One region of the Streptomyces sp. A0592 genome, then DNA from elsewhere that is predicted to be linked to it. Evidence: riboswitches for the same ligand, from Rfam matches in the RefSeq annotation. Region 1 holds a riboswitch; each other region holds the start of a gene.
The links. Region 1 has a riboswitch for cobalamin ahead of E6U81_RS01585 (ABC transporter substrate-binding protein). Riboswitches for the same ligand answer to the same signal wherever they lie in the genome.

Region 1 (9,897 bases):
ACAACGACCTGGACGGCGGCGCCTTCCGCGTCTTCGGCCAGGACGGCTCCGGCGGGTACGCGGCGTTCTGGCTGGTCCGCCCGGGCCGGCCGCTCGCCGAACAGCCCGTGGTCTTCCTCGGCTCCGAGGGGGAGACGGGCGTCGTGGCGCGCGATCTGGGCGACTTCCTGTGGCTGCTGGCCGACGGCTGCGGCCCGTACGAGGCGGCCGCGCCGTACGGCGCCGACCGGACGTCGCGCCCGGACGAAGCTCTGACTGCGGTCGCCGACCGGTTCGCCCCGGACGCGCGGCGCACGGCCGGCGCGGTGGTCGAGCTGGCCGCCGAGGAGTTCCCCGGCTTCGACGACATGATCATGGAACTCTGCCGCTGATCCCGTTCCGCGACGCGACAGGAATTCACTGGATCGCCGGGCCCGGCCGTGCCATGGTTGGTCTCGCCGAAGGGGTGTAGCTCAGCTGGTCAGAGCAACGGTCTCCAAAACCGTAGGCCGCAGGTTCGAATCCTGCCGCCCCTGCCATGAGGGCCCCGCCGATCGTTCGGCGGGGCTCGGCCGCGTGTCCCGTGCTGCGGCCGGGCTCGGGGGGTGGCCGGTCGCCTACGGCGGCCATGTCGGTGACGTGCCGGCCTGCAAGGGCCTACGGGCAGGACTCGTCCGCCTTGGCGACCTTGAACGACAACGGTTGCCCCGTCAGCGCCGTCCCCGGCTTCGGATCCTGCGAGCACACCTTCCAGTTCGACTCCTGCAGCACCATGCGGCTCTGGACAGCGTCCTTCACCGTGATGCTCGCGTTGGACGGCAGCGCCCCGCGAACGGCCTTCATGCCCTGTCCGACGAAGTCAGGCATCGTGCTGCCCGCGGGCTTCGGGGCGGGCGCGTCGGCGGCCGGGCAGGACTCCTCCAGCTTCACGGCCCCGAAGTCCACGGTCGTGCCCGTGTCGACGTTCGCGCCGGCGGCCGGAGTCTGGGAACAGACCTTCCAGTTCCGGTCGAGGGCTTGGAGCCGGTCGCGGCCGAGCGCGTCGTGGGACTTCAGGACGGCGAACCCTGCCGCCTGTGCTTCGTCCTGAGCGGTCTGGAGGCCCTTGCCGACCATGTTCGGGAGGGCGGCCGTCTTCGCTGCAGCCGGGGCGCTGGAAGCCGGATCGGGGGCGGAGTTCGAGGCGGGCGTGCTGGGCGCAGCGGGCTTGCCGGTGTCGGTGCTCTGCGGATTGCAGGCGGTGAGGCCAAGGAGCAGAGCGGCCGCGGCGGCGAGAGCGGCGGTGTGGTGTGTGCGCATCGCGCCATCGTGTCCGATGTGTGGGAGGTGTGAGGTCTGTGTGACGCACCCGTGACATGTCAGCACCCCGCGCGATGGGGTGGCTCTCAGGAGCGTGTTGGTCACCCCTAAGATCCATGCTGGATACAACAAGTTGGGATTCCTCAGGAGGACGCGAACCATGCAGCCCCGTACGGCGACCCGTGCCGACATACCCGAACTGATCCGGCTCCGCGCGGTGGCGCTCGAAGCGCTCGGTGCCGATCCGGGAGCGGCGGACGCGCCCTGGCGGGACATCGCCCGCGGCTGGTTCGCCGACCGGGTCTCGGACAGCCGGCCGGACTGCACCTGCCTGGTTGTCGGCGGCGGGCCGGGCGAGCCCCTGCAGGCCGCCGGCATGGCGTGGGTGACGTACCATCTGCCCAGCCCCCTCCGGCCCGACGGGCGGCGCGGCTACATCGACGGCATGGTCACGGAGGCGGCGGCACGCGGGCAGGGCCACGCCGGACGGATCGTGGCCGGGCTGGTGGACTGGCTGAACGGACTCGGCGTCCACTTCGTCCAGTTGCACGCCAGCTCCGCGGGCGCATCCGTGTACCGCGCCGCCGGCTTCGCCGCCGCCCAGTACCCCGGGATGGACCTGATCACCGCCCCGGAGCCCGCCCCTCGGCCGTGACGGGGGCCCCACCCCATCCCACGTGCGCGTTCTGGCAGACTGGGGCGCACAACCAGGCGGTGCAGGACAGGAAACCGGTGCGATTCCGGTGCGGTCCCGCCACTGTGACCGGCCGTCCCCACGGGGGACGCCGGGAGTCAGACACTGACGCACCGCCTCTGTTCCTTCACGTCGACCAGGGGACGCGGATCCCCCGGAGAGGCCCCGCCATGTCGCGTTCCCGCGCCGCCCTGCGCGCGTTCACCCCCGTCGCCCTCCTGATGTCCCTCACCGCCTGCGCCGGTTCATCCGGCGCCGGGCAGGACGGGGCCGCGAGTGACACCGCCGCCGCGCCCGGCTTCCCGTACACCCTCACCAACTGCGGCGTGAGCAGCACCTACCAGGCCCCGCCCCGGCGGGCGGTCACCATGAACCAGCACGCCACCGAGCTCATGCTCGCCCTCGGCCTGGGCGACCGGATCACCGGCACCGCCTACCTCGACGATGCCGTGCTGCCGGCCTACAAGCCCGCCTACGACAAGATCAAGGTGCTGGCCGAGGAGTACCCCTCCAAGGAGATCCTGCTCGGCGCCGACCCGGACTTCGTCTACGGCGGCTACGCCAGCGCCTTCGACAAGGCGCAGGGCCGCGACCGCGAGGGCCTGGCCGAGTCCGGCATCAACTCCCGCCTCAACGTGGAGTACTGCACCGAGGGGAAGGTCGGCCTCGACCAGCTCAAGACCGAGATCACCGAGGTCGCGCGCACCTTCGGCGTACCCGACCGCGGCGCGAAGCTCATCGAGGACGAGCAGCGCCGCATCGACGCCGTGAGCGCCCGCGTCAAGGACCGGCCCCGGCCGACCGTCTTCGCCTACGACTCCGGCGAGGCCACCGCCTCCACCTCCGGAGGCAACGGCGTCGGCAACGAGATCATCTCCCTCGCCGGCGGCACCAACGTCTTCGCCGACCTGGGGGACACCTTCGGCGACGTCGCCTGGGAGAAGGTCATCGAGCGCAAGCCCGAGGTCGTCCTCATCTACGACTACGGCGGCACCACCGTCGAGGCCAAGAAGCAGCGCCTGCTGAACGACCCGGCGCTCGCCGAGGTGCCCGCCGTCAAGAACCGGCGGTTCGTCGTGCTCCCGCTCTCCTCGGCCGTCCTCGGCGTCCGCGTGGCGGACGCGGTGGAATCACTGGGAAGCCAGCTCCACCCGAACCCCGCGTGAGGCTCCGCACCGGCACGGTCCTCGCCGTCCTCACCGCCGCGCTCGCCGTCTCGGCGATCGCGGGCCTGGCGCTGGGACCCGTACGGATCGCCCCCGGCCGCGTCCTCGACATCGTCGTCGGCGGCCTGTCGGGGAACCGGCCCACCGGCGCCTTCGCCTCCATCGTGTGGGACGTGCGGATGCCGCGGATCCTCCTCGGCGCCGTCGTCGGAGCCGGGCTCGCCGTCGCGGGCACCGTGCTCCAGGCACTGGTACGCAACCAACTCGCCGACCCGTTCCTCCTCGGGGCCTCCTCCGGGGCTTCCGCCGGAGCCGTCCTCGTGATCGTCTTCGGCACGGCCGCGGCCGGATTCGCCATGGGCGTGCCGCTGGCCGCCTTCGTGGGGTCCATGGCCGCGCTCGTCGCCGTCTACGCGATGGCCCGGCGCGGCGGCACCATGACCACCGGCCGGCTGATCCTGGCCGGCGTGGCCGTCCAGTACATCCTGTCCGCCTTCACCAGCCTCGTCCTCGTCCTCGCCGCACACCCCGACCAGATCCGCTCCGTGCTGTTCTGGACCCTCGGCGGTCTCGGCGGGGCGCGCTGGGACGAACTGGCCCTGCCCGCGGTGGCGCTGCTCGTCGGCGGCGCCCTGCTCCTCACCCTCGCCCGCCCGCTCGACCTGCTCCTCACCGGGGAGGAGGGCGCACACACCCTGGGGTTGGACACCGGACGCTTCCGCGCCGCCGTGTTCGTCCTGACCTCCCTCGTCATCGGCGTGCTCGTCGCCTGCAGCGGGGCCATCGGCTTCGTCGGGCTGATGGTCCCGCACGCCGCCCGGATGGTCGTGGGCGCCGGACACCGGGCCCTGCTGCCCGTCGCCGCGCTGGGCGGGGCCGTGTTCCTGATCCTGGCCGACCTGATCGCCCGTACGGCCGCCGCCCCCGAGGAGATACCGGTGGGGGTGGTCACCGCGCTCGTCGGCGGGCCGTTCTTCCTCTGGATGCTGCGCCGCTCCAGCCGTACCGAAGGGGTGACCGGATGACGGAATGGACCGGACCGGCCCGGCCGGTGGACCTGGCCGTCGAGGGCGTGCGGTACGAGACCGACGGGCACACCCTCCTCCACGGAATCGACCTCACCGCCCGGCCCGGTGAAACGGTGGGGGTCGTCGGCCCCAACGGAAGCGGCAAGACCACCCTGCTGCGCTGCGTCTACGGAGCCCTGCGGGCGACCGCCGGCCGGGTCCTGCTGGACGGCGCGGACGCGGGCGAGCTCACCGTCAAGGAACGGGCGCGGCGCGTGGCGGTGGTGCCGCAGGACGCGAGCGGCACCTTCGGACTGACCGTCCGCGAGGTCGTCGCCATGGGCCGCAGCCCGCACAAGCGCTTCTGGGAACAGGACGGTCCGGACGACATGCGGCGCGTCGCCGACGCCCTGGAGACCGTGGGCGCGGGCCCCTTCGCGGCCCGCCGCTTCGACGAGCTGTCCGGGGGCGAACGGCAGCGCGTCCTGGTGGCCCGGGCGCTCGTCCAGGACCCGGGGCTGCTCGCACTCGACGAGCCGACCAACCACCTGGACATCCGCTACCAGTTGGAGGTCCTCGGCCTGGTCCGGGCCCTGCCCGCCACCGGCCTGCTCGTCCTGCACGACCTGAACCTCGCGGCCGCCTTCTGCGACCGGCTGTACGTCCTGTCGGGCGGCCGGGTCGCGGCCTCGGGGCCGCCGGCGGAGGTGCTCACCGAGGAACTCCTGACCGAGGTGTACGGGGTGCGCGCCCGCGTCGAGGTCCACCCCGACACGGGCTCGCCCAACGTCGTCTACCTGCCCGTGGCGGCGGGCTCCTGGTAGCCGTACGGGCGCGTGATGATCTCCATCCCGTGCCCGGCGGGGTCCGTGAAGTAGACGCCGCGGCCCCCGTCGTTGTGGTTGATCTCGCCGGGGAGCCTGCCGTGCGGGTCGGCGAAGTACGGCACGCCGGCCGACCGGATCTTCTCGAACGCCGCGTCGAACTCCTCCTCGGAGATCAGGAAGGCGTAGTGCTGCGGGGTGATGGACCCGGCCGGGACGGTCGCGAAGTCCAGGGTGACGCCGTTGGCGGTGTCGACGGGGATGAACGGCCCCCACTCGGTACCGACTTCGAGACCGAGGATGTTCGCCAGGAACTCGGCGGACTCCCGGTTGTCACGGGAGTGGATGATCGTGTGGTTCAGCTGTACGGACATGGGTGAATGCCTCCGAAAGGCACATCACGGGCACCTCCATGCCTCACCCGGCCGGTGACCGACACGCGATGCCGTGATCACGATCCTAGACATCCCGCGGTGGCGGAGCCAAGCCTTTTCCGCCGCCGCGGGATCATGAACCGCCGTACACCGCCTTGACGTTGTCCTGCGCCGGATGCGACCGGCCCGCCGGGCCCGCCGCGAACACCCGCAGGAGGTTCTCCGTCACCCGGGTCGTCAGCGCCCCGGACCGGGCGTCCAGGCCGTGGTTGCGTCCGCTGCGGCCGTCGCCCGTCGCGTCCAGGGCCTCCACCCACCGCATCGTGCCCGTCGCGAAGACCCCCGCGCCGCTCGGCACCGTGTAGTACGCCGTGTCCTGGTGGCTGGGGCGGCCCTCGCACACCACGGGGGAGTGGGCCAGTATCTCGATCGGACGCGGCGTCGTGAAACCGGTGTCGACCTTGTCGTACTCCACGCCGACCAGGTGCTCGAAGCGGTCGCCCGCCTTCGCGCCGGTGCCCTCGAACAGCCAGTGGCCGGGGTGGGTCACCACGTACGGGGCGTCCACCGGATAGCCGTCGTAGATCACGCCGAGCAGCGAGCTCTCCGGGTCCGCGCCCGGAGCCGAGCGGAAGTCCACCGTCGCCGGATGGCCCCTCTTGAAGCCCGGGTCCTGGGCGTAGGAGGACTTGTAGCAGACCAGCGTACGGTCGGCCCCCAGCTCGGAGGCCTCCAGCCGGATCCGGCGGTAGCAGCAGTTCGCGCCCAGGATCGCGATGTTGGTGCCGGCGTCGCGGGCCGCCGTGAAGTGGGCGCGCTGCTCCGGCGACCAGTACTCGTCGTGCCCGAGGGAGAGCACCGCCGCGGCTCCCTCCAGCAACCGCTTCTCCCGCGCGACGTCCGTGGTGGTCGCGTAGGCGAGGGGTATGCCGAGGCGTTCGGCCAGCGCGATCAGCGGGGCCTCGTACACCAGGAACAGGCCCGCGCCGTCGTCGTACTCGTACGGCCGGTCGAAGGACACGGCGAGGGAGCGCGAGGCGTAGCCGCCGCTGGGGCCGTCGTAACTGCCGTATCCGCCCCAGCGGTTGTAGGCCTGCCAGGTGGCGACGGCGTTGACCACGACCGTACGCCCGGCCGTTGCCGCGGACCGGACGGTGACCGGTACGAAACGCTGGCCGCCCTCGCCGCCCTGTGCGTCCAGGCGCAGCAGATAGCTGCCCTCCGGCCAGTCCTTCGTCTCGACGGTGGCGGTGCGGGCCCACCGCGTGCGGACCATCCGGGTGTCGGAGTCCACGGTGTGCTCGGGCTGCCGAACTCCGGGCAGGGCCTCCGAACGCCACACCAGCCGGGCGCGGGCGCCGCCGTACCAGCCCATCCGGTAGGCGGAGACGGTGAACCGGGGTGCGGTCGTCGACACGTACAGGCCGAAGGACTCGCCGGGCAACACGCTGACCTTGTCGGCGAAGCCCTCCACGGCCCGCGCCGGCCCGGCCTTCACCACGGCCCAGTCGGCGTTGCCCGGGCGGGCGTTCTCGGCCTTCACGTCGAAGCCGTGAGCTCCTCCCGCCGGCTGCTTGCCGTCCGGCGTGGAGGCGGTGCCCTTCCCGCCGGGACCGGGGCCGGCGCGGAGGTTCCCGCTCCCGTCCCCGCCCGCGCAGCCGGCCGCCGCACCGAGCCCCGCGGCGGTCGCGGCCCCCGTGGCGATCGCGAGGAACCGCCGCCTGCCAGCGCCGTCGCCGGTCGGCCCGGCTATGTGCTCCTGATCCATGAGGGGCACGCTATGTCACCCTGCGCGCCCCGCTTCCACCGCCCCGACCCCTGCTGACCTGGGTCTCGCTGGCGGCAGGCGGGGTGTGCAAGCGGGGCGCGGGTGTCGCGGCCCGGTCCTGGGGGACTACCCGAGGGGCAGGACCAGGCGGGCGGCGCTGTCGTCGGGGGACGTGATCGTGGTGGTGGCGCTCTTGCCCTCGCCCGCGTCGGAGTAGAGCTGGTCCCTGCTGTTCACGACCAGCATGAGCCGGTGGTTCGCGGCGAGGTCGTAGCCGGCGGCCTGGAGCCTCCAGGAGGCGTTGTGGTCCTCACCGGGGGCCAGGTCCAGCAGGGTGAGGGGCTCGTGCGTGATGATGCGGGCGGTGTCGTCGGGGGCGACGTCGAACAGGTAGGCCACCAGGGTCGTGGCGGCGGCGGAGCTGCGGACGGTCAGGGCGAGCTCGGGGACGCCGCGGATGCGGCGGGCCTGCTGCAGCGGGCCGCTGGTCCACACGGCGAGGTGCCTGCGGTCGAAGGTGCCGGTGGCGTAGGACTTCGGGTTCCCCTTCCACTCCGCCTGGCCGGTCGTGATGACGGCGTCCACCGCGGTGGCGGCCGTGAGCTGTCCGGCGGTGAACTCCCGCTTCCAGCCCGTTTCCGGCGCGGTGCCGAGCCCGCCGTCGCGGCGGTCGGTGGAGGAGGCGGTGAGGTACCAGGATTCGGTGGAGGTGGTGACGTCCGCCCAGGACGGCCTGGGCTCGCGGACGGCGGGCTCGGTGATGACGTTCTGCCCGGTCTCCGGGTCGATCCTGGTCTTGTACGTGAACATGATCTGGCTGTTGACCGGCGGCCACGCGGCAACGCCGTTGTCCGCCCCGAGCACGTGGTGGTCGAGCCAGGCGAACGCCTCGTCGACCGGCACGTTCGGCCCGCTGAACGGGATGGTGAGGCCGGCGCCCTCGGGCGCGGCGTGGTCGCCGATCCAGAGGTTGAGCCGCTTGGGCACGGTCAGCGCGTCGAAGTGAGCGATGGTCTGGCTGGCCGGGAACAGCGTCTCGTGCCAGGTGTTCGAGAAGAGGGTGGGGACGTCGCGGGCGTTGGTGTCGTCGAGGTAGGACGACGGGGACCGCTCCTTGAGCCACTTCTTCACCCCATCGGGGTTCCGGCCGGCCAGGAAGTCCTCCAGGAGCTGCCGGGTGGCCGGGTCGAACTTCCGCTCGATCGGGCCGCCGGTGAAGTCGATCAGTGCCTTGACCGCCGCCAGGTGCCGGGTGTCGTTCTGGTAGAGGCTGTCGGCCAGGTCGCCCCACGTGCTCAGGGCCACGACCGCGTCCACCCGGTCGGCCGGGTCGTTCGCCGCGACCAACTGGCTGATGCCGGACCCGTAGGACTCGCCGAGGAACGCGATCCTGCTCGGGTCGAAGTGCTGCTGGGCGTAGTCGATGACGGTGGAGCCGTCCGTCCAGTCCGAGGATCCCGCCACGTCGATCGTGCCCTGGGAGGTCCAGGGGGCGTCGACGAAGCCGCCGCCCGGGAGGGGAGTCGTGAGGCCGATGCCGCGAGGTGTGTAGGCCAGTACGTGGTATCCGCGGAGCGCCAGCTGGAGGTACGCGTACTCGAACAGGATCCAGCCGAAGGGCGTCCAGCCCGACGGCACGATCACCACGGGGCGGGGCTCCGAGGTGTTCAGCTTGATCGTGTGGGCCGACAGCCGTACCCCGTCGTCGGCGGTGATCCATGGGAAGCCGATCGTCGCCTTCTGCTGCACCTGTTCCGTGAGCCTCCGGAGGTCGGCCGTGAGCAGCGGGCTCTCCGCCGTGCCGTTCAGGGTGGCGACCAGGGCCTCGGCGACGTTGACGGCGTCCGGGTCCACGGACGTGGCCGAGGTGTAGATGCCCTGCCCGGCGATCCGGTTCAACTGTGCTGCGGTGACGTGGGTGATCGGGTTGTCGTCCTGCGAGTGGCTCACGAAGGGGTCCTCTCGAATTCGCCGACCGGGTGTGCCGATCGGTGCCGTGGGGGCACCCGTTCTAGCCCAGCCGGATCGCCTCATGGCAGATATCTGGACATCTCCGGTCTTGGGTGAAGTGTGAGGAATTCACCCGTACGGCCCGTTTGGGGAGCGCTGGTCCCCCCGGGTCGCGGAGGACGATCAAGATGCGACGCCGAGTGAAGGAACCCGCTCCCAAGGGTGCGCAGAGCGATCGACCTGATTCAGCCGCATATGCCAGTGGAACGAGGGGCCGGCCAGGGCCGATCCGGCCGGCCGGATCCTTGACGGCCCGGCGGTCAGCGAGTACTGCGTTCGACGGTGGAGAGCACCCGCACCAGTGCGGGTGAGGCGGGGGCCGACGCGAAGCCGAAGCGCACGGGCGGGACGACAGGGGCGAGTGCGCCGAGGTCGATCGCCTCGAAGAAGGCCCGGACGCTCGTGATCGGCCACAGGCCGCCCGCCGCGTACCACTGGCGACATCCGTGGCGCGAGCTCCCCCGGGTCCGTACGCCGGCCATCAGGCGCGCGGGCACGTCGGTCACGGCCGCCCACAACGGCCTGCGGGCGAGCGGTCGGGGCACAGCCCGCAGGGCCAGGCCGAGGGCTCCCTGACGCCCGACCCGGAAGCCCAGATCCAGGGCTCCTGCCGTGACGTCCCAGGTGCCGCCATGAATCCGCACTCCCACCGGGGCCGTGCGGACCTCGTCGAAGTGGTAGACGCCGGCGATGTAGTCGGCCGTGCGGGCGCTGGGCGCGATCAGCGTGCGCCATCCGTCGGCGCGCTCCAGCATCACGTCACTGAACGGCCCGAA
Region 2 (9,897 bases), 200 kb from region 1:
CCCTGCTCGTGAACACCGGGCCCATCCTCATGGCGCTGCTCGCGGCCCGGCTGCTCGGCGAGGCGCTGCCCCCGCGCCTGCTGGCGGGCATGGCCGTCTCCTTCACCGGGGCGGTGGTCGTGGGCCTGTCCATGTCCTCCGGGAACGGCGGCTCCACCTCGCTCCTCGGCGTCGTTCTCTGCCTGCTCGCGGCGGTGGCCTACGCGACCGGCGTCGTCGCCCAGAAGCCCGCCCTCTCCTACGGCACGCCCCTGCAGATCACCGCGTACAGCTGCATGACGGGCGCCGCGGTCTGCCTGCCCTTCACGGGGCAGCTGCTCGACGAACTCCCCCGGGCGCCCGCCTCCGCGACCCTGAACATGGTCTACCTGGGCGTGGTCCCCACCGCCCTCGCCTTCACCACGTGGACCTACGCCCTGGCACGCATGCCCGCGGGCCGGCTCGGCGCGACGACGTACGCCGTCCCGGCCATCGTCGTCCTGCTGAGCTGGGCCCTGCTGGCCGAGGTACCGGCCTGGCTGACGCTCCTCGGCGGGGTGCTGTGCCTGGCCGGTGTGGCGGTCTCCCGGTACGCCCCGCGCACCCCGCGCACCCCTCGGACTCCCGTCGACGGCACTCCGCTCGCTCCCACGAAAGGCAACCGCACATGAGGATCCTCACGGTCGGCGCAGGCGCGGTCGGCGGCTTCTTCGGCGCCCGGCTCGCGGAAGCCGGACAGGACGTCTCCTTCCTGGTCCGGCCCGCCCGCGCGAAGGCCCTGCGGGCCCGCGGCCTGCGGGTCGAGGGCCAGGGGGAGAAGCTCCACCTCACCCCTGAGCTGGTGACGGCCGACGCCCCCGGCGGTCCCTACGATCTGATCCTGCTCTCCGTGAAGGCGACCGCCCTGCACCCGGCGCTGGCCGACATCGGGCCGGCCGTCGGCCCGGAGACGGCCGTCGTGCCGCTGCTCAACGGGGTGGCCCACCTCGACGCCCTCGTCGCGCGCTTCGGCGCCGGGGCGGTCCTCGGCGGGGTCGCGAAGGTGGTGACCACCCTGGACGAGGACGGCGGCATCCGCCGCATGGCACCGCCCGCGGTCATCCTGACCGGAGAGACCGACGCCCGCCCCTCCGCCCGCGTGGACACGATCCGTACGGTCCTGAACCGGGCGGGCATCGACTCGCCGGACACGGGGGACATCGTCGCCGCCATGTGGCACAAGTGGGTCTTCATCTCCACCCTGGTCGCCGTGACCTGCCTGATGCGCGGAACGGTCGGGGAGGTGAACGCCGTTCCGGGCGGGGCGGCCCTCGGGGCGTCCCTGCTCGCCGAGGCGGCGGCGGTCTCCGCGGCTGCCGGGCATCCGGTGCCCGACGCCGAACTGGCCTTCACCGAGAGGACGGTCACCACTCCCGGTTCCCCCCTCACCCCGTCCCTCTACCGGGACCTGATCGCCGGATCGCCGACGGAGGCCGACCACGTCCTGACCGACCTCACCGTCCGGGCCCGCGCGCTGGGGGTGGCCACTCCCCTGCTGGACCTCGCAGCCCTCCATCTGCGCGTCCACGAGCACCGCCTGGCCGCGGGACGCGCCTGAGGCCCGCCGCGCGGTTCCCTCCGGCGCCGCTCACCCGGATGCCCCGTCCAGTGGGCATCCGGGCCGCCGGGCCGTTGACTGGAAGGCCGGAACACCCTTGGAGGCGTGGTGGCGGCGGTCGCGTGGACGCGTGGTGCGGCAGGTGTGGTGCTGGCGGCGGCGGTGCTCGGCGCCGCGGGCTGTTCGGGCGGCGACGGCAACCCGTCCGGTGCCGTCTCCAGTGCCGCGTCCGCGGTGAGGTCGGCCGGCGAGGCCGTCTCCTCAGCCGCCTCCGAGGCGGCGAAGGCCGCCGAGTCGGCGGCGGCCGTCGCCAAGGACAAGCTCGGCGAGGTCAAGAACGGGGTCAACGCCAAGGACCAGGTGTCCCTGGGCACCGTGGCCACCGACCCGGACGGGTACACCACGGTCCCCGTGACCGTGCGGAACACCGACGACGCCACGAAGTCCTTCGCGGTGCAGGTCGAGTTCAAGGACGAGAGCGGCAACCTCGTCGACACCGTGGTGGTGACGGTCTCCGACGTCGCCGGCCAGGGCACCGGACAGGGCACGGCCCGCAGCACGCACAAGCTGTCCGGCACCGTGACGGCGCAAACCGGCACGGCCCTGCGCTACTGAGGACCCGACAGGTCACGCAGACCACCGGAGCGCCCGCGACGGACGCGTTCGCGGGCGCTCCGGCGCGGCCTCAGCGGTGTCTGAAGTCCGGCGTCCGCCTCTCCACGAAGGCGGACATGCCCTCCTTCTGGTCCTCGGTGGCGAACACCGCCTGGAACAGCCGCCGTTCGAAGCGGACCCCCTCGGTGAGGGTGGTCTCGAAGGCCCGGTTCACGGCCTCCTTCGCCATCATCGCGACGGGCTTCGACATCCCCGCCACCGTCTCGGCGACCGCGAGGGCCTCCGCGACGAGGTCCTCGGCAGGGACGATCCGGGAGACGAGCCCGGCCCGCTCGGCCTCGGCGGCGTCCATGGTGCGTCCGGTCAGGCACAGCTCCATCGCCTTGGCCTTCCCGATCGCGCGGGTCAGCCGCTGGGAGCCGCCGATGCCGGGAATGACACCGAGCTTGATCTCCGGCTGCCCGAACTTCGCCGTGTCGGCGGCGAGCAGGATGTCGCAGAGCATGGCGAGCTCGCAGCCGCCGCCCAGCGCGTGGCCCGCCACGGCGGCCACGGTCGGGGTGCGGACCTGGCCCAGCCGGTCCCAGGCCGCGAACCAGTCGCTGAGGTACATGTCCATGTAGCCCTGCGGCCGCATCTCCTTGATGTCGGCGCCCGCGGCGAAGGCCCGCGCGGAGCCGGTGACCACGATGCAGCCGACACCGGGATCGCGGTCGAGGGCCTCGGCCGCCGCCACGACCTCGTCCATGACCTGGAGGTTGAGCGCGTTGAGGGCCTGGGGGCGGTTGAGGGTGAGCAGGGCCACCCGGCCCTTGCGCTCGACGAGGATCGTTTCGTACGGGGTGCTCGGGGTGCTCATGCGGTGCTTCCGTTCCGGGGGCGCAGGGTGCGGACGATGGCGGAGAAGTCGAGATCCGCGCCCTCGCCGGCGGCGAAGGCGGCGTACATCTCGGCGGCCCGGCGGCCGAGCGGCGCTTCGACCCCGCCCGCCGCGAGGGCGTTCGCGGCGAGGCCGAGGTCCTTGGCCATGAGGGGGGCGCCGAATCCGGGCCGGTAGTCCCGGTTGGCGGGACTGCCGGGGACCGGCCCCGGCACCGGGCAGTTGACGGTGAGGGCCCAGCACTGGCCGGAGGCGGTGGAGGCCACGTCGAAGAGCGCCTGGTGGGAGAGGCCGAGGCTCTCGCCGAGGACGAAGGCCTCGCTGACGGCGATCATCGAGATGCCGAGGATCATGTTGTTGCAGATCTTGGCGGCCTGTCCGGCGCCGGCGGATCCGCAGTGAACGGTCCGTTTGCCCATGGCGGCGAGCAGCGGCTCGGCCTCGGCGAACTCGGCCTCGCCGCCGCCCGCCATGAAGGTGAGCGTGGCGGCCTCCGCTCCCATCACGCCGCCGGAGACGGGTGCGTCGAGCGCCCGGTGCCCGGCGGCGGTGGCGGCGGCGTGGGCGGCCCGGGCGTCGGCGACGTCGATCGTGGAGCAGTCGACGAACAGGGTCCCGGGCCGGGCGGCGGCCAGCAGCCCCTGTTCCCGGTAGAGGGCGAGGACATGGCGGCCGGCCGGCAGCATGGTGATGACCACGTCGGCCCCGGCCGCCGCCGCGGCGGCGGAGTCCGCCGGCTCCACGCCGGCGGCCGCCGCGGCAGCCAGGCAGTCCTCGGCCAGGTCGTGGCCGACGACCCGGTGGCCGGCCCGGACCAGGTTGGCGGCCATGGGGCCGCCCATGTGGCCGAGGCCGACGAACGCGATGACACGGTTCACCAGGGCACCTCCGAGAGATGGTCGGCGGCGGCGAGGCGGAGTTCGCGCTCGCCGAGCGGTGCGAAGAACCGCGCCACGTCCCCGTCCGCGACCTCGGCGGGAGTGGCGGGGTCCCAGCGCGGAGTGCGGTCCTTGTCGATCACCTGGGCGCGGATGCCCTCCGCCAGGTCGGGGTGGGCCAGGGCCGCGCTGGACACGCGGTACTCCTGGTCCAGGACCTTCTCCAGCGGGCCGAGCCCGCGGGCGCTGCGTACGGCGGCGAGGGTGACCTTGAGGGCGGTCGGGGGCTTCGTCAGCAGGGTGCGCGCCGCCTCCTGGGCGGCGGGCGCGGGATGGCGTGCCAGCCGGTCGGTGACCTCCTCGACGGTGTCCGCGGCGTAGCAGTGGTCGATCCACTCGCGCTGCGCGTCGAGTTCGCCGGGCGGCGCCTCGGCTACGTGGGCCGCCAGGACGTCGTGGACGGAGCCCGAGGCGAGTGCGGCCAGCAGGGCCGGCAGCCGCTCGGAGGGTACGAAGTGGTCGGCGAGTCCGCAGCGTTGGGCGTCGGCCGCGCCGATGGGGGTGCCGGTCAGGGCCAGGTGGGTGCCCAGTTCGCCGGGGGCGAGGCCGAGCAGGTAGGTGCCGCCGACGTCGGGGACGAAGCCGATGCCGGTCTCGGGCATGGCGACGCGGGAGCGTTCGGTGACGATACGGACGGTGCCGTGGGCCGAGATCCCGACGCCGCCTCCCATGACGATGCCGTCCATCACGGCCACGTACGGCTTGGGGTAGCGGGCGATGCGGGCGTTGAGGCGGTACTCGTCGCGCCAGAAGTCCAGCGAGGCGGTGCCACCGGTGGCGGCGTCCCGGTGGATGGCGCGGATGTCGCCGCCGGCGCACAGGCCGCGCTCCCCCGCCCCCGTGATGACGACCGTCTCGACGGCGGGGTCCGCCTCCCAGGCGTCGAGGGCGTCGGCGACGGTGCGGACCATGGCGTGGGTGAGTGCGTTCAGCGCCTTGGGCCGGTTGAGGGTGATGTGGGCCGCGCGGCCTTCGGTGCGCAGCAGTACGGGCTCGTCCGCGGCCGTCATCGGACGGCCTCCGTGAGGCCCCGGGCCACGATGACGCGCATGATCTCGTTGGTTCCTTCCAGGATCTGGTGCACCCGCAGGTCGCGGACGATCTTCTCGATGCCGTATTCGCTCAGGTAGCCGTAGCCGCCGTGGAGTTGGAGCGCCCGGTCGGCGACGGAATAGCCGGTGTCGGTGGCGAAGCGCTTGGCCATCGCGCAGAGCCGGGGTGCCAGCGGGTCGCCCCGGTCGAGGGCTTCGGCGGCCTGGCGGACCAGGGCGCGGGCGGCCGCGAGTTCGGTGGCCATGTCGGCGAGGCGGAACTGCAGTCCCTGGGCGTCGAGGAGCCTTGCGCCGAAGGCCTGCCGGTCGGCCAGGTGGGTGAGGCTGCGGTCGAGGGCGCTCTGCGCTCCGCCGAGGGAGCAGGCGGCGATGCCGAGCCGGCCGCCGTTGAGGCCGTTCATGGCGATGCGGAATCCGTCGCCCTCGGCGCCCAGCCGGCGGTCGGGCGGCAGGCGGACGCCGTCGAGGACGACCTGCCGGGTGGGCTGGGCGTTCCAGCCCATCTTGCGTTCGTTCGCCCCGAAGGAGAGGCCGGGGTCGTCGCGTTCGACGACGAAGGCGGAGATGCCGCCGGGGCCTTCCCCGCCGGTGCGGGCCATGACGATGTAGACGCCCGAGCTCCCCGCGCCGGAGACGAACTGCTTCACGCCGGTCAGCACGTAGCAGCCCCCGTCGCGGTCGGCCCGGGTGCGCAGGGCCGCCGCGTCGGAGCCGGCTCCCGGCTCGGTCAGGCAGTAGCTGCCCAGGGCCGCGGCCGAGCAGAGGTCCGGGAGCCAGCGGGCGCGCTGGCCGTCGTCGCCGTAGCGGTCGATCATCCAGGCGACCATGTTGTGGATGGAGAGGTAGCCGGCGATGGAGGGGCAGCCCGTGGCAAGGACCTCGAAGATCAGGGCTCCGTCGGTGCGCGTGAGTCCCGAACCTCCGTGTTCCTCGCGGACGTAGACGCCGCCGAGGCCGAGCTGCGCCGCGCGGCGCAGCACGTCGGTCGGGAAGTGCTTGTCGCGGTCCCAGTCGACGGCGTGCGGAGCCAGGTGTTCCTGCGCGAAGTCGAGGGTGACCTCGGCGAGGGCGAGCTGGTCCTTGGTGAGGGTGGTGGTCGTGGTCACGGTGCTCACCCCATCGTCGGGATCGTGAAGGACGCGCCTTCCTTGACCCCGGAGGGCCAGCGGGAGGTCACGGTCTTGGTGCGGGTGTAGAAGCGGATCGAGTCCGGGCCGTGCTGGTTCAGGTCCCCGAAACCGGACCGCTTCCAGCCGCCGAAGGTGTGGTAGGCGACGGGCACCGGGATGGGCACGTTGACGCCGACCATGCCGGTGTTCACGCGGCGGGTGAAGTCGCGGGCGGTGTCACCGTCCCGGGTGAAGATCGCGACTCCGTTGCCGTAGGGGTGCTCGCTGGGCAGGCGGAGGGCCTCCTCGTAGTCGGCGGCCCGTACGACGGACAGGACGGGGCCGAAGATCTCCTCCCGGTAGATGCGCATGGCGGGGCGCACGCGGTCGAAGAGGGAGGCGCCGGCGAAGAACCCGTTCTCGTGGCCGGGCAGGGTGAAGCGGCGTCCGTCGACGACGAGTTCGGCGCCCTCGCCCACCCCGATGTCCACGTAGCGGCGCACCCGGTCCAGGGCGTCGCGGCTGACCAGGGGCCCGAAGTCGGCGGCCGGGTCGTCGGAGCGGCCGATGCGGAGGGTGCCGAGCCGTTCCTTGAGGGCGGCGACGAGCGCGTCGGCCGTCTCCTCGCCCACGGGTACGGCGACGGAGATGGCCATGCAGCGCTCGCCGGCGGATCCGTAGCCGGCGCCGACGAGCGCGTCGACGGCCTGGTCGAGGTCCGCGTCCGGCATGACGATCATGTGGTTCTTCGCCCCGCCGAAGCACTGGGCGCGCTTGCCGTGCGCGGCCGCGGTGGCGTAGATGTGCGCGGCGATCGGGGTGGATCCGACGAAGCCGAGTGCCTGCACGCGGGGGTCTTCGAGGAGGACGTCGACGGCCGCCCCGGTGCCGTTGACGACGTTGAGCACACCGGGCGGCAGGCCCGCTTCCACGAACAGTTCGGCGAGGCGCAGCGGTACGGAGGGGTTGCGCTCCGAGGGCTTGAGGATGAAGGCGTTTCCACAGGCCAGGGCAGGTGCGGCCTGCCAGAGGGGAATCATTGCGGGGAAGTTGAAGGGGGTGATGCCCGCGACGACGCCCAGCGGGGCGCGCAGCGAGTGCACGTCGATCCCGGTGCCGGCGTTGTCGGTGAACTCGCCCTTGAGCAGGTGCGGGACGCCTGCGGCGAACTCGACGACCTCCAGGCCGCGCTGGAGGTCTCCGGCCGCGTCCGGGACGGTCTTGCCGTGCTCGGCGGAGAGCATCCGGGCGAGCTCGTCGCGCTCGTCCTCGACGAGTTGGAGGAAGCGCAGCAGGACCCGGGCGCGGCGCTGGGGGTTCCAGGCGGCCCATGTCGCCTGGGCTTCGGCGGCGTCGGTGACGGCCGTCCGTACTTCGTCGGGGTCGGCGAGCGGTACGCAGGCCTGTACCGCGCCGGTGTTGGGGTCGTACACGTCGGCGAAGATCCCGGAGGTGCCGGGGGTGCGCTTGCCGCCGATGAAATGCGTCAGTTCACGGACCATGGTTTCCTGCTCTCGTCAGGTGGGATCCGGGGATGGCACGGCGGACCGACGGCCGCACCCGGTGGGGTGCGCCGCTGGGGAACGCCGTGGGACAGGGCGGCGCGAGGCCGCCGAAGAGCCGACGGGCCGAAGGGCCCGTGAAGCGAGAACCAGGAAGGCCTGCGGATCAGGGTCGGAGCGCCCGGGTCATCCGGTGCCGTGGCGTTCGGCCACTGGTGACGACGCGGCCGACCGCGGCGGCGGGCCGTTCGGCCCCGGCCGTGATCTGCCGGGCACTCCTAGGTCGACGCGGGAATCACCGCGTGCTCCGCCGGATCACCAAGGCCATGGGTACGGACCGGTGCCATGCGTGTCTGCTCCATCCTCGTGGACAACACGGAACAACCCACGGCCGGTATCCTGACTCCCGGATCGACGCGCGCGCCCCGGCCTTCCCGATGGATTCCTCCGTCAGTGGCCTGTCCTGCTGAAGCGCGCACTCCCCGGTCACAGTGGCGGGACCGCGCCGGATTCGCACCGGCTTCCCTGCACCGCGGGTCTCTGCACTCCCGACGATATAGTTGGACGTCCTAGTAAGTCCACCCCTGCCGGGTGGCCGTGCCGGGAACCGGGCCGTCGCCGGTCGCGCCGTCGTTTACCGGCCGTACGCGTCCGCAGGGGGGCGCAGCGGCGGGCCGCGCGCTAACCTCCCGCCATGATTGACATGAACATGCAGCGCGCGGGCTTCCGCGGCCGCCCCGCCGGCGCGCTCCGACGAGGCCACGCCCGGCGGACCCTGGTCGGTCTCCTCCTGCTGGCACTGCTGGGCACGGTGACCACGGCGACGGCCTCGACCGCCCCGCCCGCCCCGCCCGCGGCGGCGGCCGCGTCCGGCGCACCGGCCGGCCTCGCGGCCGCCCGCTGGGGCGACCGGCGCCTGGACGAGGTCTCCTTCCTGACCACCCACAACGCCTTCACCAACTACGAGGACTCCCGCTGGAGTTCGGTGAACCAGTCCGAATCGGTGCGCGGCCAGCTCGAAGGCGGCGTGCGCGGCCTGAGCCTGGACACCCACTGGTACGAGCGCAGCACTTGGCTGTGCGTCATCAGCTTCGGGAGCGACTGCTATCCCAGCGACGTGTACCTGTGCCACGGCGAGTGCAAGACCTTCGCCGGTGCCACCTACGCCCTGCCGCGCCAGTCCTTCCACGGCACGATGCAGACTGTGGTGGACTTCCTCGCCGCCCACCCCCAGGAGGTCGTGACCGTCTTCCTGGAGGACTACGTGAGCGCCGACCAGCTGCGGCAGTCCCTCGGCCGGGTCCGGGGGCTGTCCGACATGGTGTTCCGGCCCGACGAGTGGGGCGTGCGGCAGAACGGGTGGCCGAAGGTCGCCGACCTCGTCACCTCCGGCAAGCGGCTGCTGATCTTCTCCGACCGGTCCGACCGCGAGAACCTGGGCGTCATGTACGACCGGGCGTGGACCGTGAGCAACTTCTGGAGCCTCGGAGACCTGGGCAACGACCTCACGTGCGTCAGCCGCTGGTCCGACCTGCCCCTGGACCGGCAGGAGCCCGGCTTCCGTCGCCTGTTCACGATGAGCCACCACCGCAACGTGCCCACCGTGCTGACGGCGGCCCTGGACAACGGCGCGAAGCTGCGCAGCCGCATCGCCGAGCAGTGCCGGCCCGCGGCCGGGGGCCGCGACCCGAACTTCGTCTCGGTCGACTTCCACCGCCTGTCGGACGGCAGCGGCCACACCCCCGCCTCGATCGTCGCCGAGCTCAACGCCGGTCCGTAGAACGGGGCGTGCGCCCTACCGGGCACGGCCGGGTTCGGGCAGGATGACCCGGCGCACCGGAGGGCGCTCACGGCGGCGCCCGCCCGGCCCGACCGTGATCCGGAGGTCCCCTTTGACGTGGCACGACGACCAGGCACGGCGCGACGAGCTCTACCGCGACCCGTACCCGCTGTACGACCGCGCCCGCCGGGCCGAGGGGCTGACGTACGTGCCCGAGTTCGACGCGTGGCTGGTCGCGCGCGACCGCGAGGTACGGGAAGTGCTCCTGCGGGCGGAGGACTTCTCCTCCGCGAACTCCCTGCTGCCGGACGTCCCGCTCTCGGAGGCGGCGCTCGGCGTCCTGCCGCGCGGGTTCGGGCCCCGGCCCACGGTCGTGTCCTCGGACGGCGCCGCCCACCGCCGGCACCGGGCCCCGCTGAACCGGGGCCTGTCGGCCGCGCGGGTG
Region 3 (9,897 bases), on a different contig from region 1:
AACGGCGTACGGGCCGCCGCCATGTCGATCAGGCCGCGCTGCGGGATCTCCCACGCCGTGCGGTACAGCTCGCGGACCTCGGCCGGGATCCAGCCGAAGCCCTGGACCGAGCCGGAGGAGTCGCGCAGCGCCTCACGGGTCTGGGCGTCCCACACGCCGAGCTGCTTGAGCTCCTCCACCAGGTAGCCGTTCACCTGGAGGAACTCGCCCGACAGAGTCTCGCGCTTGAACAGGTTGGAGACCTGCGGCTCGATGCACTCGTACACGCCGGCGATCGAGGCGATGGTCGCCGTCGGGGCGATGGCGAGGAGCAGGGAGTTGCGCATGCCGGTCTCGGCGACGCGGGCGCGCAGCGCGTCCCAGCGCTCCGGCCAGTTCAGCTCGACGTCGTAGTGGTCCGGGTGCAGGACGCCGCGCGCGGTGCGGGTCTGCTCCCAGGCCGGCAGCGTGCCGCTGCGCTCGGCGAGGTCGCAGGAGGCCTCGTAGGCGGCCAGCATGATGCGCTCGGAGAGCTTGGTGGACAGGGCCTTCGCCTCGGGGGAGTCGAAGGGCAGCTTCAGCTTGAAGAAGACGTCCTGGAGGCCCATCGCGCCCAGGCCCACCGGGCGCCAGCGGGAGTTGGAGCGGCCGGCCTGCTCGGTCGGGTAGAAGTTGATGTCCACCACGCGGTCGAGGAAGGTCACGGCGGTGCGGACGGTCTCGTCCATCCGCTCCCAGTCGATCTCGCCGTCCACGACGAAGGCGCCCAGGTTCACCGAGCCCAGGTTGCAGACGGCCGTCTCGCCGTCGTTGGTGACCTCGATGATCTCGGTGCACAGGTTCGAGGAGTGCACGACCGTGCCCGGCTCGGCGGTCTGGTTCGCCGTGCGGTTGGAGGCGTCCTTGAAGGTCATCCAGCCCTGGCCGGTCTGCGCGAGGGTGCGCATCATCCGGCCGTACAGGTCGCGGGCGGGCATGGTCTTGCGGGCCAGGCCGTCGGCCTCGGCCTTGCGGTAGGCGGCGTCGAAGTCGTCGCCCCACAGGTCGACCAGTTCGGGGACGTCGGCCGGGGAGAACAGCGACCACTCGGCGTCGGCGTTCACGCGGCGCATGAACTCGTCCGGCACCCAGTGGGCGAGGTTCAGGTTGTGGGTGCGGCGCTGGTCCTCGCCGGTGTTGTCGCGGAGCTCCAGGAACTCCTCGATGTCCGCGTGCCAGGTCTCCAGGTAGACCGCGGCGGCGCCCTTGCGGCGGCCGCCCTGGTTCACGGCGGCGACGGAGGCGTCGAGCGTCTTCAGGAACGGCACGATGCCGTTGGAGTGGCCGTTGGTGCCGCGGATCAGCGAACCGCGGGCGCGGATGCGGGAGTACGACAGGCCGATGCCGCCCGCGTGCTTCGACAGGCGCGCGACCTGGTGGTAGCGGTCGTAGATCGAGTCGAGCTCGTCCAGCGGGGAGTCCAGCAGGTAGCAGGAGGACATCTGCGGGTGCCGGGTGCCGGAGTTGAAGAGCGTGGGGGACGAGGGCAGGTAGTCGAGGCGGCTCATCAGCCGGTACAGCGAGGCCACTTCCTCGACGGCCTGGATGCTCTCGTCCGCGGCGAGGCCGCAGGCCACGCGCAGCATGAAGAACTGCGGGGTCTCGATGACCTGACGGGTGATCGGGTGGCGCAGCAGGTAGCGGCTGTGCAGGGTGCGCAGGCCGAAGAAGCCGAAGCGGTCGTCGGCGCCCTCGGCGAGGGTGTGCTCGACCAGCGCGTCCAGACGGCTCGCGTGCGTGCGCACGAATTCGGCGGTGCGGTCGGCGATGAGGCCCTCGCGGTGGCCGACCTCGACGGAGGCGGAGAACGAGGTGGAGCCCTGGCTCGCGGCCTCGTCGCGCACGGCCAGCGTCAGCAGGCGGGCGGCGAGCTTCGAGTACGCGGGGTCCTCGGAGATGAGCCCCGCGGCGGACTCCGTGGCCAGCCCGCGCAGTTCGGCCTCGTCGGCGGCGGAGCTGCGGCCGCGGAGCGCGGCGGCGGCGACGCGGCCGGGGTCGGTGTCGGGGAGGTCCGCCGTAAGTTCGGTGAGGGTACGCAGCAGCGTGGCCCCCGGGCCCTCGGTGTTGTCGCCAGAAACGGACTCGGCGCGCGGTGCGGAAGGCGCGATGGTCACGGCGGGAGCTCTCCCTCGCTCGGCCCGGTCATCGGCGGGCGGGCGCGGGCGCATGCGGGCGTGGCAGGAGGGCACACCGCACGGCGTCCACCGGCCCAACCGCGAGGCCCGGACGTGTCGGCACCCGGGTCGGTCGATCCGGGCGCGCTGCCGGCAGGTCATCGGACTTGGTGTCCGGATGTCGGACACTTCATACCGTTGCGGGACAGTTCCGGATTCCCACCGGATTCCCCTGCGGCGACAGCAGGCATGAGCATACATGTGGGGGCGCCCTTGTGCGGCAACCCCCACATGTAGTGTCGGCGTGGCTACAGCTTGAGTCGATACGTGAGGAGTGTCAGGCCCTCGATCGGCGCCCAGTCCCGCTCCGGAGTGCGTACGAAGCCCAGGCGCGCGTAGATCCGGTGGGCCCCGGCCATGCTGCGCTGGGTGGAGAGGACGACGCCCGTGACGCCCTCCACGGCCCGCGCCCGTTCGACGCACGCCCGCACCAGGGCCTCGCCGGCGCCCTGTCCGCGGGCCGCGTGGGCCACCGCCAGCATCCGGAACTCGGCCTCGTCCGGGCCCGCGATGTCGGCGAGCGGGCTGCCGGGTGCGGCGAAGGTCACCCCGCCGAGCACCTGCCCGTCGCGCTCGGCGACGAGCACCTTGGCCAGTGCGGCCCGCCCGGCCACGTCGCGCAGCACGTTCAGGTAGGCGTCGTCCTCGTTGAAGTCCAGGTGCCCGTCGGCGAGGTAGGCCTGCGCGGTGATCTCGCCCAGCGTCTCGTGGTCGGCGGGCACCGCCGTTCTGATCAGCATGTCCATGCGGTCGAGTGTGCAGGACGCCTCCCGGCGGGCGGCGCTATCGTCGGAGGCGGCACCGTCGAGGAAAAGGCCTTCGCGGGACAGGGCGAAGCGACTGGGTCGACCCCGCTCCGATCCTCATGGCCGTCGAGGTGACTTCGTGGGGCTCCGACACCGTCCGGCGGGATCACGTCGAAAAGCCCCGTGCCTATGCGGAGACCGGCATCCCCCTCTACCTGCTGATCGACCGGGCCAAGTGCGAGGTCTCCGTCTACAGCCAGCCCAACGGCCAGCGGTACGAGAGCATCCACATCGTGCCCTATGGGACGGACATCGCACTGCCCGACCCCGTCGGCATCACCCTGCCCACCGAGGTCCTCAAGGACTGGGTGCGCTGAGCAGCGCCGAAGGGCCCCGCCGCAGGACGCGGCGGGGCCCTTCGCGTGGGTCAGCAGCAGCGGAAGCCCTCGCGGGGGTCCGCCTCGCGGGCGTCCGTGCGGGCGCGTTCGAAGGCGCGGCGGGTGAGGACCTCCGCGTCCGGGTCGTGGGAGCGGGTGTGGGCGACGTACCGGTCGTAGGCGGCCTCCCCGGAGAACTCCCGTACGTAGAACCTGGCCCTGGCCAGCACGCTCCGTACGGTGCTCACCCCACCGGCTCCTTGACCTGGCCGCCGCCGGAATCGCGGTCGGCCGCGGCGGCGAACTCCGCCCGCTCCTCCGCGGTCGCGATCAGGCCCGCCGGGGCGACGATCTTCGACTCGGTCCACGGGACCTCGGAGAGCTTCGCCGACCCCGGGTCGCGGACGGCCTTGACGCAGGTGCGGAGCGCGTCCGCGAGGACCACGATGATCAGCACCGCGAAGAGGGCGCACAGCACGCCGTCCACCGTGGCGTTGGTGACGATCGTGTGCATGTCGTCCATGCTCTTGGCCGGGGCCAGGACCTTGTCGGCGTCGATGCCCGCCTGGTACTTGTCGCGCTGGGCGAAGAAGCCGACCTTCACGTCCTCGGAGAAGACCTTCTGGTAGCTGGCGGTGAGGGTCACCGTGGCGTCCCAGACCAGGGGGACGCCCGTCACCCAGGCCCACTTGAGTCGGCCGGACTTCACCAGCAGCGTGGTGCAGACGGCCAGGGCGACCGCGGCCAGCAGCTGGTTGGCGATGCCGAAGAGCGGGAAGAGCTGGTTGATGCCGCCCAGCGGGTCCTTGATGCCGACCCACAGGAAGTAGCCCCACGCGCCGACCACGATCGCGCTCGCGAACCACACGCCGGGCTTCCAGCTGACGTCCTTGAAGGACTTGTGGACGTTGCCGAGGGTGTCCTGGAGCATGAACCGGCCCACGCGGGTGCCCGCGTCCAGCGTCGTCAGGATGAAGAGCGCCTCGAACATGATCGCGAAGTGGTACCAGAAGGCCTTCATCCCGGCGCCGCCGATGACGGAGGAGAAGATCTCCGACATTCCGAGTGCGAAGGTCGGCGCGCCACCCGTACGGGAGAGCAGGCTGGCTTCCTCGACGTCCTTGGCGGCCTGGGTGAGCGCCTCGGGCGAGATGGCGAAGCCGAAGTTCGTCACCGCCTGCGAGGCGGACTCGACGGTGGTGCCGATGATCCCGGGAGGGGAGTTGACCGCGAAGAAGAGGCCGGGCTCGATGATGCAGGCCGCGATGATGGCCATGACGGCGACGAACGACTCGGTCAGCATGGCGCCGTAGCCGATCATGCGGACCTGGGTCTCCTTCTGGATCATCTTCGGGGTGGTGCCCGAGGAGACCAGGGCGTGGAAGCCCGAGAGCGCGCCGCACGCGATGGTGATGAAGACGAACGGGAACATCGACCCGGCGAAGACCGGGCCGTCGCCGCGGGCCGCGAAGTCGGTGACCGAGGGCATCTTCAGCGTCGGCATCGCGATGACCACGCCGATCGCGAGGAGGGCGATGGTGCCGACCTTCATGAAGGTCGAGAGGTAGTCGCGGGGCGCGAGCAGCATCCACACCGGCAGGACCGAGGCCAGGAAGCCGTACACCACCATCCAGATGACGAGCGTCTCCTTCTCCAGGGTGAAGGTCCCGGCGAAGGAGGACTCGGCGACCCAGCCGCCCGCCACGATGGCGAGCAGCAGCAGGGCGACACCGATGAGGGAGACCTCGGTGACCCGGCCCGGCCGCAGGACGCGCAGGTAGAAGCCCATGAAGACGGCGATCGGGATGGTCATGCCGATGGAGAAGACGCCCCAGGGCGAGTGCGCCAGGGCGTTGACGATGACCAGGGCCAGCACCGCCAGCAGGATGATCATGATGGCGAACACGGCGACCAGGGCGGCGGCTCCGCCGACGGGGCCGATCTCGTCCCGCGCCATCTGGCCGAGCGAACGGCCGTCGCGGCGGGTGGAGAAGAACAGCGTCACCATGTCCTGGACGGCGCCGGCGAAGATCACGCCCGCGACGATCCAGATGGTCCCGGGCAGGTAGCCCATCTGGGCGGCGAGCACGGGTCCGACGAGCGGGCCGGCGCCGGCGACCGCGGCGAAGTGGTGGCCGAAGAGCACCCGGCGGTCGGTGGGATGGAAGTCGACACCGTTGTCAAGGCGTTCGGCGGGGGTGGCCCGCGTCGCGTCGACCTTCAATACGCGGTGCGCGATGAAGCGTGCGTAGAAGCGGTAGGCGATGGCGTACGAGCCCAGGGCCGCGGCGAGCAGCCAGGCCGCGGAGATCTCCTCGCCGCGCGAGAGCGCGAGGACGCCCCAGCCGATGGCGCCGACGAGTCCGACGAGCACCCACACGGCGATGGACTTGGGGGAGGGCGAGCCCGATGGGGTTCCCGGGCTCGCCGTGTCCCGTTGTGTACCTGTTGCTTCCGGTTCAGGCATGATCCTGGTCCCCTCGTCGATCATCTGCGTAAGCAGGCGGAATCTACGGGGGATTGCCTGGTGAACGTAAGACCCCGTCCGCATTCCGGTCGCGGAATTCCGGCACGCGGGGCGGGGCCACGGGTGTCAGACGGCGGGGCGCTTGAGCCTGGCGACGAACTTGTAGCGGTCGCCGCGGTACACCGACCGCACCCACTCCACCGGTTCGCCGTCGGCGTCCAGGGAGTGCCGGGAGAGCATCAGCATCGGCAGCCCGACGTCGGTGCCGAGCAGGCCGGCCTCGCGCGGGGTGGCCAGGGAGGTCTCGATCGTCTCCTCGGCCTCCGCCAGGTGGACGTCGTACACCTCGGCGAGGGCGGTGTACAGAGAGGTGTACTTGGCGAGCGACCGGCGCAGCGCGGGGAAGCGCTTGGCCGAGAGGTGGGTGGTCTCGATGGCCATCGGCTCGCCGCTGGCCAGGCGCAGCCGCTCGATGCGCAGCACCCGCCCACCGGTGTTGATCTTGAGCAGTCCGGCGAGGGTGTCGTCGGCGGTCACGTAGCCGATGTCGAGGAGCTGTGAGGTCGGCTCCAGGCCCTGGGCCCGCATGTCCTCCGTGTAGGAGGTCAGTTGCAGGGCCTGGGAGACCTTGGGCTTGGCGACGAAGGTGCCTTTGCCCTGGATCCGCTCCAGTCGTCCTTCTACGACCAGTTCCTGGAGGGCCTGGCGGACCGTGGTCCGCGAGGTGTCGAATTCGGCCGCGAGCGTGCGCTCCGGCGGTACCGGGGTGCCGGGCGGCAGGGTCTCCGTCATGTCGAGCAAGTGCCGCTTGAGTCGGTAGTACTTGGGTACACGTGCCGTGCGAGTGGCTGCCCCGCCGTCCGGCTCCGTGAGTGCCCCTTCGGTGGCCATCGCCGCCCGCCTTCCCGACTCCAGTTTCGCTGCCGTCACCGGCTCCTCCGATATGTGCGGTCACATGGTGACACGACTGGGGGTACAGGCCTTCTCTCTCCCCAGGTGTCGGTCCGATAACGGACCGGGCACCCGCTCATTAGACCCTTGACACCCCTAAAGGTCTAGGCCAAGCTCCAGCTACTGGTCTACACCAATATGGATCAGATCCCAGCCCCACGGCAGTACTTCGCGTATGTCACCGCGGCGGGCAAGGGAAGTGCAGGCAGGCATCCCTGAGGAGGGTGGCGTGAAGCGCAAGCTCATCGCGGCGGTCGGTGTCGCGGGCATGATGGTCGGACTCGCGGCGTGTGGCAATGGGGACGACGACAAGGCCAAGGCCGACGCGGGTCCCAAGGAGATCACCGTCTGGGTCATGGACGGCTCCGCGCCGAAGGCCTGGATCGACGAGGTCAACAAGGAGTTCTCGGCCAAGCACCCCAATGTGACGGTCAAGGTCGAGGAGCAGAAGTGGACCGGCATCCAGGAGAAGGTCACCACGGCCCTCTCCGAGAACACCCCTCCGGACGTTCTTGAGCTCGGCAACACCCAGACCGCCGGCTACGCGGTCACCGGCGGTCTCGCCGACCTGACGAAGGACAAGGCCGCCCTCGGCGCCGACGCCTGGCAGAAGAGCATGCTCGCCTCGGCCGAGGTCGACGGCAAGCTCTACTCCGCCCCCTGGTACGCCGCCAACCGCGTCGTCGTCTACGACAAGAAGGCCTTCGCCAAGGCCGGCGTCACCCCGCCCACCACCCGCGACGAGTGGATCGCCGGCCTGGAGAAGCTGAAGGCGGCCGACCCGGCCACCCAGCCCATCTACCTCCCCGGCCAGAGCTGGTACGTCCTCGCCGGTCTCATCTGGGACGAGGGCGGCGACCTCGCCGTCAAGGACGGCGCCAAGTGGAAGGGCGGCCTCGGCACCCCGCAGGCCGGCGCCGCGATGGAGTTCTACAAGAAGCTCCAGTCCTACTCCACCGCCCCGAAGGACAAGGACGAGGCCAACCCGCAGCAGTCCACCGACATCGTCCCCAAGGGCGGCGTCGCCTCCTGGATCGGTCTCGGCTGGGAGGCCGGCGGTGCCGAGAAGGCGCTGAAGGACGCGGGCAAGGAAGCCGACTTCGGCTACTTCCCGATCCCGGGCAAGACCGCGGACAAGACCAGCACCGTCTTCCTCGGCGGCTCGAACCTCGCCGTGGCCGAGCGCTCCAAGAACAAGGAGCTCGCCAAGGAGTGGCTGGCCCTCGCCGCCGGCAAGGACCAGATGACCAAGTACGCCGCCGAGACCAAGGGCGCGCTGCTCCCGAACCAGGCCGCGGCCAACTTCACCCCCGCCGCGGGCTCCTTCGCCGAGGCCATGGGCAAGGGCGGCGTCAACGGCAAGATCACCCCGGTCACCGCGGGCTGGGCGAACGTCGAGACCGAGCCGAACCCCATCAAGGAGTTCATGACCAAGGTCCTGAAGGGTGAGGACGCGGCCAAGGCCGGTGCCGAGGCGGACGCGGAGATCGCGAAGCGCATCAACAAGTAGTCCCGCCCCGCAGTACCCGCACCACCCAGCAGTGTGAACGCACCGGGGAGTGCGGCAGGTGCCCGGACACCCGCCGCGCCCCCGGTCGCGCATTTGACTCCACAGTCAACCGCGAGGAAGCCAAGCCATGACCGTGCACTCCCAGGGAGCGGTGACCAGCGCTCCACAGGACGCACCACCGAAGTCCGCCGGACGGCCCGAGACGCCGGCCCCAGCAACCGGCGCCAGCCATACGCCGCCTCGCGGAGGCAGGAAGTCGCTCCCCTCGGGGTGGCTGCCCTATGCGCTGGTCGCGCCCGCGGTGCTCGCCCTCGCGACGCTCCTGCTGTACCCGCTGATCAAGAACGTGATCCTGTCCCTCCAGGACATCAACAAGGTCGAGTTCATCCAGCGGAAGTACCCCTTCGCGGGACTCGACAACTACACCGAGCTCCTCGGTGACTCGGCCTTCTGGACCGTCGTCGTCCGCAGCTTCGCCTTCACCCTGGCCAACGTCGCGCTGATCATGGTGCTGGGAAGCCTCATCGGCATCCTGCTCAACAAGCTCGGCACCAAGATGCGCCTGGTCCTCTCCATGGCGCTGGTGATGGCCTGGGCCATGCCGATCGTCGCCTCGGTACAGGTCTTCCGCTGGCTGTTCGACGAGCAGTTCGGCGTCATGAACTGGGTCATGCGCACCGCCGGCTTCTCCGGCTACGAACAGCACAACTGGATGGAGACCGGCCTCTCCACCATGGTGATCGTCACGATCCTGGTGGTCTGGGGCTCCATCCCCTTCGTCGCCCTCAACATGTACGCCGGCCTCACCACGGTCGGCGCCGAGCTGTACGAGGCCGCCCGCATGGACGGCGCCAACGGCTGGCAGACCTTCTGGAAGATCGTCTTCCCGAACCTGAAGCCCTTCTTCCTCATCACCACCTTCCTTGAGGTGATCTGGGTGTTCAAGGCCTTCACCCAGGTGTACGCGATGAACAAGGGCGGCCCGGACCGCGCCTCCGAGATCCTCCCGGTCTTCGCCTACGTCGAGGGCCAGAGCCAGGCCCACTACGGCCTCGCCGCCGCGATCTCCGTCCTGACGATCGTGATCCTCGTGGTCGTCATGTCCTTCTACTTCCGCCTGATCCTGAAGCAGGAGGAGGAGCAGTGAGCACGACCACCGCCCCGAAGCCCGCGGCTCCCGAGAGGCCCGCGCAGCAGCTCCGTACCCGCCGCCCGGTGCGACCCGGAGCCGTGGCCAAGAACCTCGGCGCGCTCCTGCTCGCCCTGGTCTTCGTCTTCCCCGTGTACTGGATGTTCTCGTCGGCCCTCAAGCCCGCCGACCAGATGCTCACGAAGGACCCCGTCTTCGTCTTCACGCCGACGCTGGACAACTTCGGCAAGGCCACCGGGGTCGAGAACTTCTGGACGTACGTCACCAACAGCGTCCTGGTCACCGTCGGCGCCGTGGTGCTGGCCCTGCTCGTCGCCCTCGCCGCGAGCTTCGCCATCGCCCGCATGCGCTTCAAGGGCCGCAAGGGCCTGGTCCTGACCGTGATGATGGCCCAGATGGCCCCCTGGGAGGTCATGGTCATCGCGATGTACATGATCGCCCGCGACGGCGAGCTGCTGAACAGCCTCCCGCTGCTGACCGCCATCTACTTCGTGATGATCCTCC

Region 2: linked by a shared signal. The riboswitch ahead of E6U81_RS00570 (CoA-acylating methylmalonate-semialdehyde dehydrogenase) and the one ahead of E6U81_RS01585 (ABC transporter substrate-binding protein) in region 1 are both predicted to bind cobalamin.
Region 3: linked by a shared signal. The riboswitch ahead of E6U81_RS28435 (ribonucleoside-diphosphate reductase subunit alpha) and the one ahead of E6U81_RS01585 (ABC transporter substrate-binding protein) in region 1 are both predicted to bind cobalamin.

Annotation. Positions count from the first base shown of each region.
Region 1 covers NZ_SSBM01000001.1:322,027-331,923, forward strand. Annotated here, with positions in the region: gene E6U81_RS01565 (SMI1/KNR4 family protein) at 1-371, shown strand, start outside; tRNA gene E6U81_RS01570 (tRNA-Trp) at 442-518, shown strand; gene E6U81_RS01575 (PASTA domain-containing protein) at 637-1,278, opposite strand; gene E6U81_RS01580 (GNAT family N-acetyltransferase) at 1,439-1,933, shown strand; cobalamin riboswitch at 1,961-2,101, shown strand; gene E6U81_RS01585 (ABC transporter substrate-binding protein) at 2,143-3,138, shown strand; gene E6U81_RS01590 (iron ABC transporter permease) at 3,135-4,163, shown strand; gene E6U81_RS01595 (ABC transporter ATP-binding protein) at 4,160-4,969, shown strand; gene E6U81_RS01600 (VOC family protein) at 4,939-5,343, opposite strand; gene E6U81_RS01605 (N,N-dimethylformamidase beta subunit family domain-containing protein) at 5,477-7,111, opposite strand; gene E6U81_RS01610 (alpha/beta fold hydrolase) at 7,238-9,061, opposite strand; gene E6U81_RS01615 (hypothetical protein) at 9,382-9,897, opposite strand, start outside.
Region 2 covers NZ_SSBM01000001.1:123,894-133,790, reverse strand. Annotated here, with positions in the region: gene E6U81_RS00605 (DMT family transporter) at 1-650, shown strand, start outside; gene E6U81_RS00600 (2-dehydropantoate 2-reductase) at 647-1,576, shown strand; gene E6U81_RS00595 (hypothetical protein) at 1,682-2,191, shown strand; gene E6U81_RS00590 (enoyl-CoA hydratase) at 2,262-3,050, opposite strand; gene mmsB (3-hydroxyisobutyrate dehydrogenase) at 3,047-3,949, opposite strand; gene E6U81_RS00580 (enoyl-CoA hydratase/isomerase family protein) at 3,946-5,019, opposite strand; gene E6U81_RS00575 (acyl-CoA dehydrogenase family protein) at 5,016-6,167, opposite strand; gene E6U81_RS00570 (CoA-acylating methylmalonate-semialdehyde dehydrogenase) at 6,173-7,672, opposite strand; cobalamin riboswitch at 8,044-8,244, opposite strand; gene E6U81_RS00565 (PI-PLC domain-containing protein) at 8,367-9,452, shown strand; gene E6U81_RS00560 (cytochrome P450) at 9,565-9,897, shown strand, end outside.
Region 3 covers NZ_SSBM01000025.1:62,126-72,022, forward strand. Annotated here, with positions in the region: gene E6U81_RS28435 (ribonucleoside-diphosphate reductase subunit alpha) at 1-2,132, opposite strand, end outside; cobalamin riboswitch at 2,267-2,396, opposite strand; gene E6U81_RS28440 (GNAT family N-acetyltransferase) at 2,441-2,938, opposite strand; gene E6U81_RS28445 (Uma2 family endonuclease) at 3,058-3,315, shown strand; gene E6U81_RS28450 (YbdD/YjiX family protein) at 3,366-3,563, opposite strand; gene E6U81_RS28455 (carbon starvation CstA family protein) at 3,560-5,782, opposite strand; gene E6U81_RS28460 (GntR family transcriptional regulator) at 5,909-6,673, opposite strand; gene E6U81_RS28465 (extracellular solute-binding protein) at 6,963-8,243, shown strand; gene E6U81_RS28470 (sugar ABC transporter permease) at 8,371-9,390, shown strand; gene E6U81_RS28475 (carbohydrate ABC transporter permease) at 9,459-9,897, shown strand, end outside.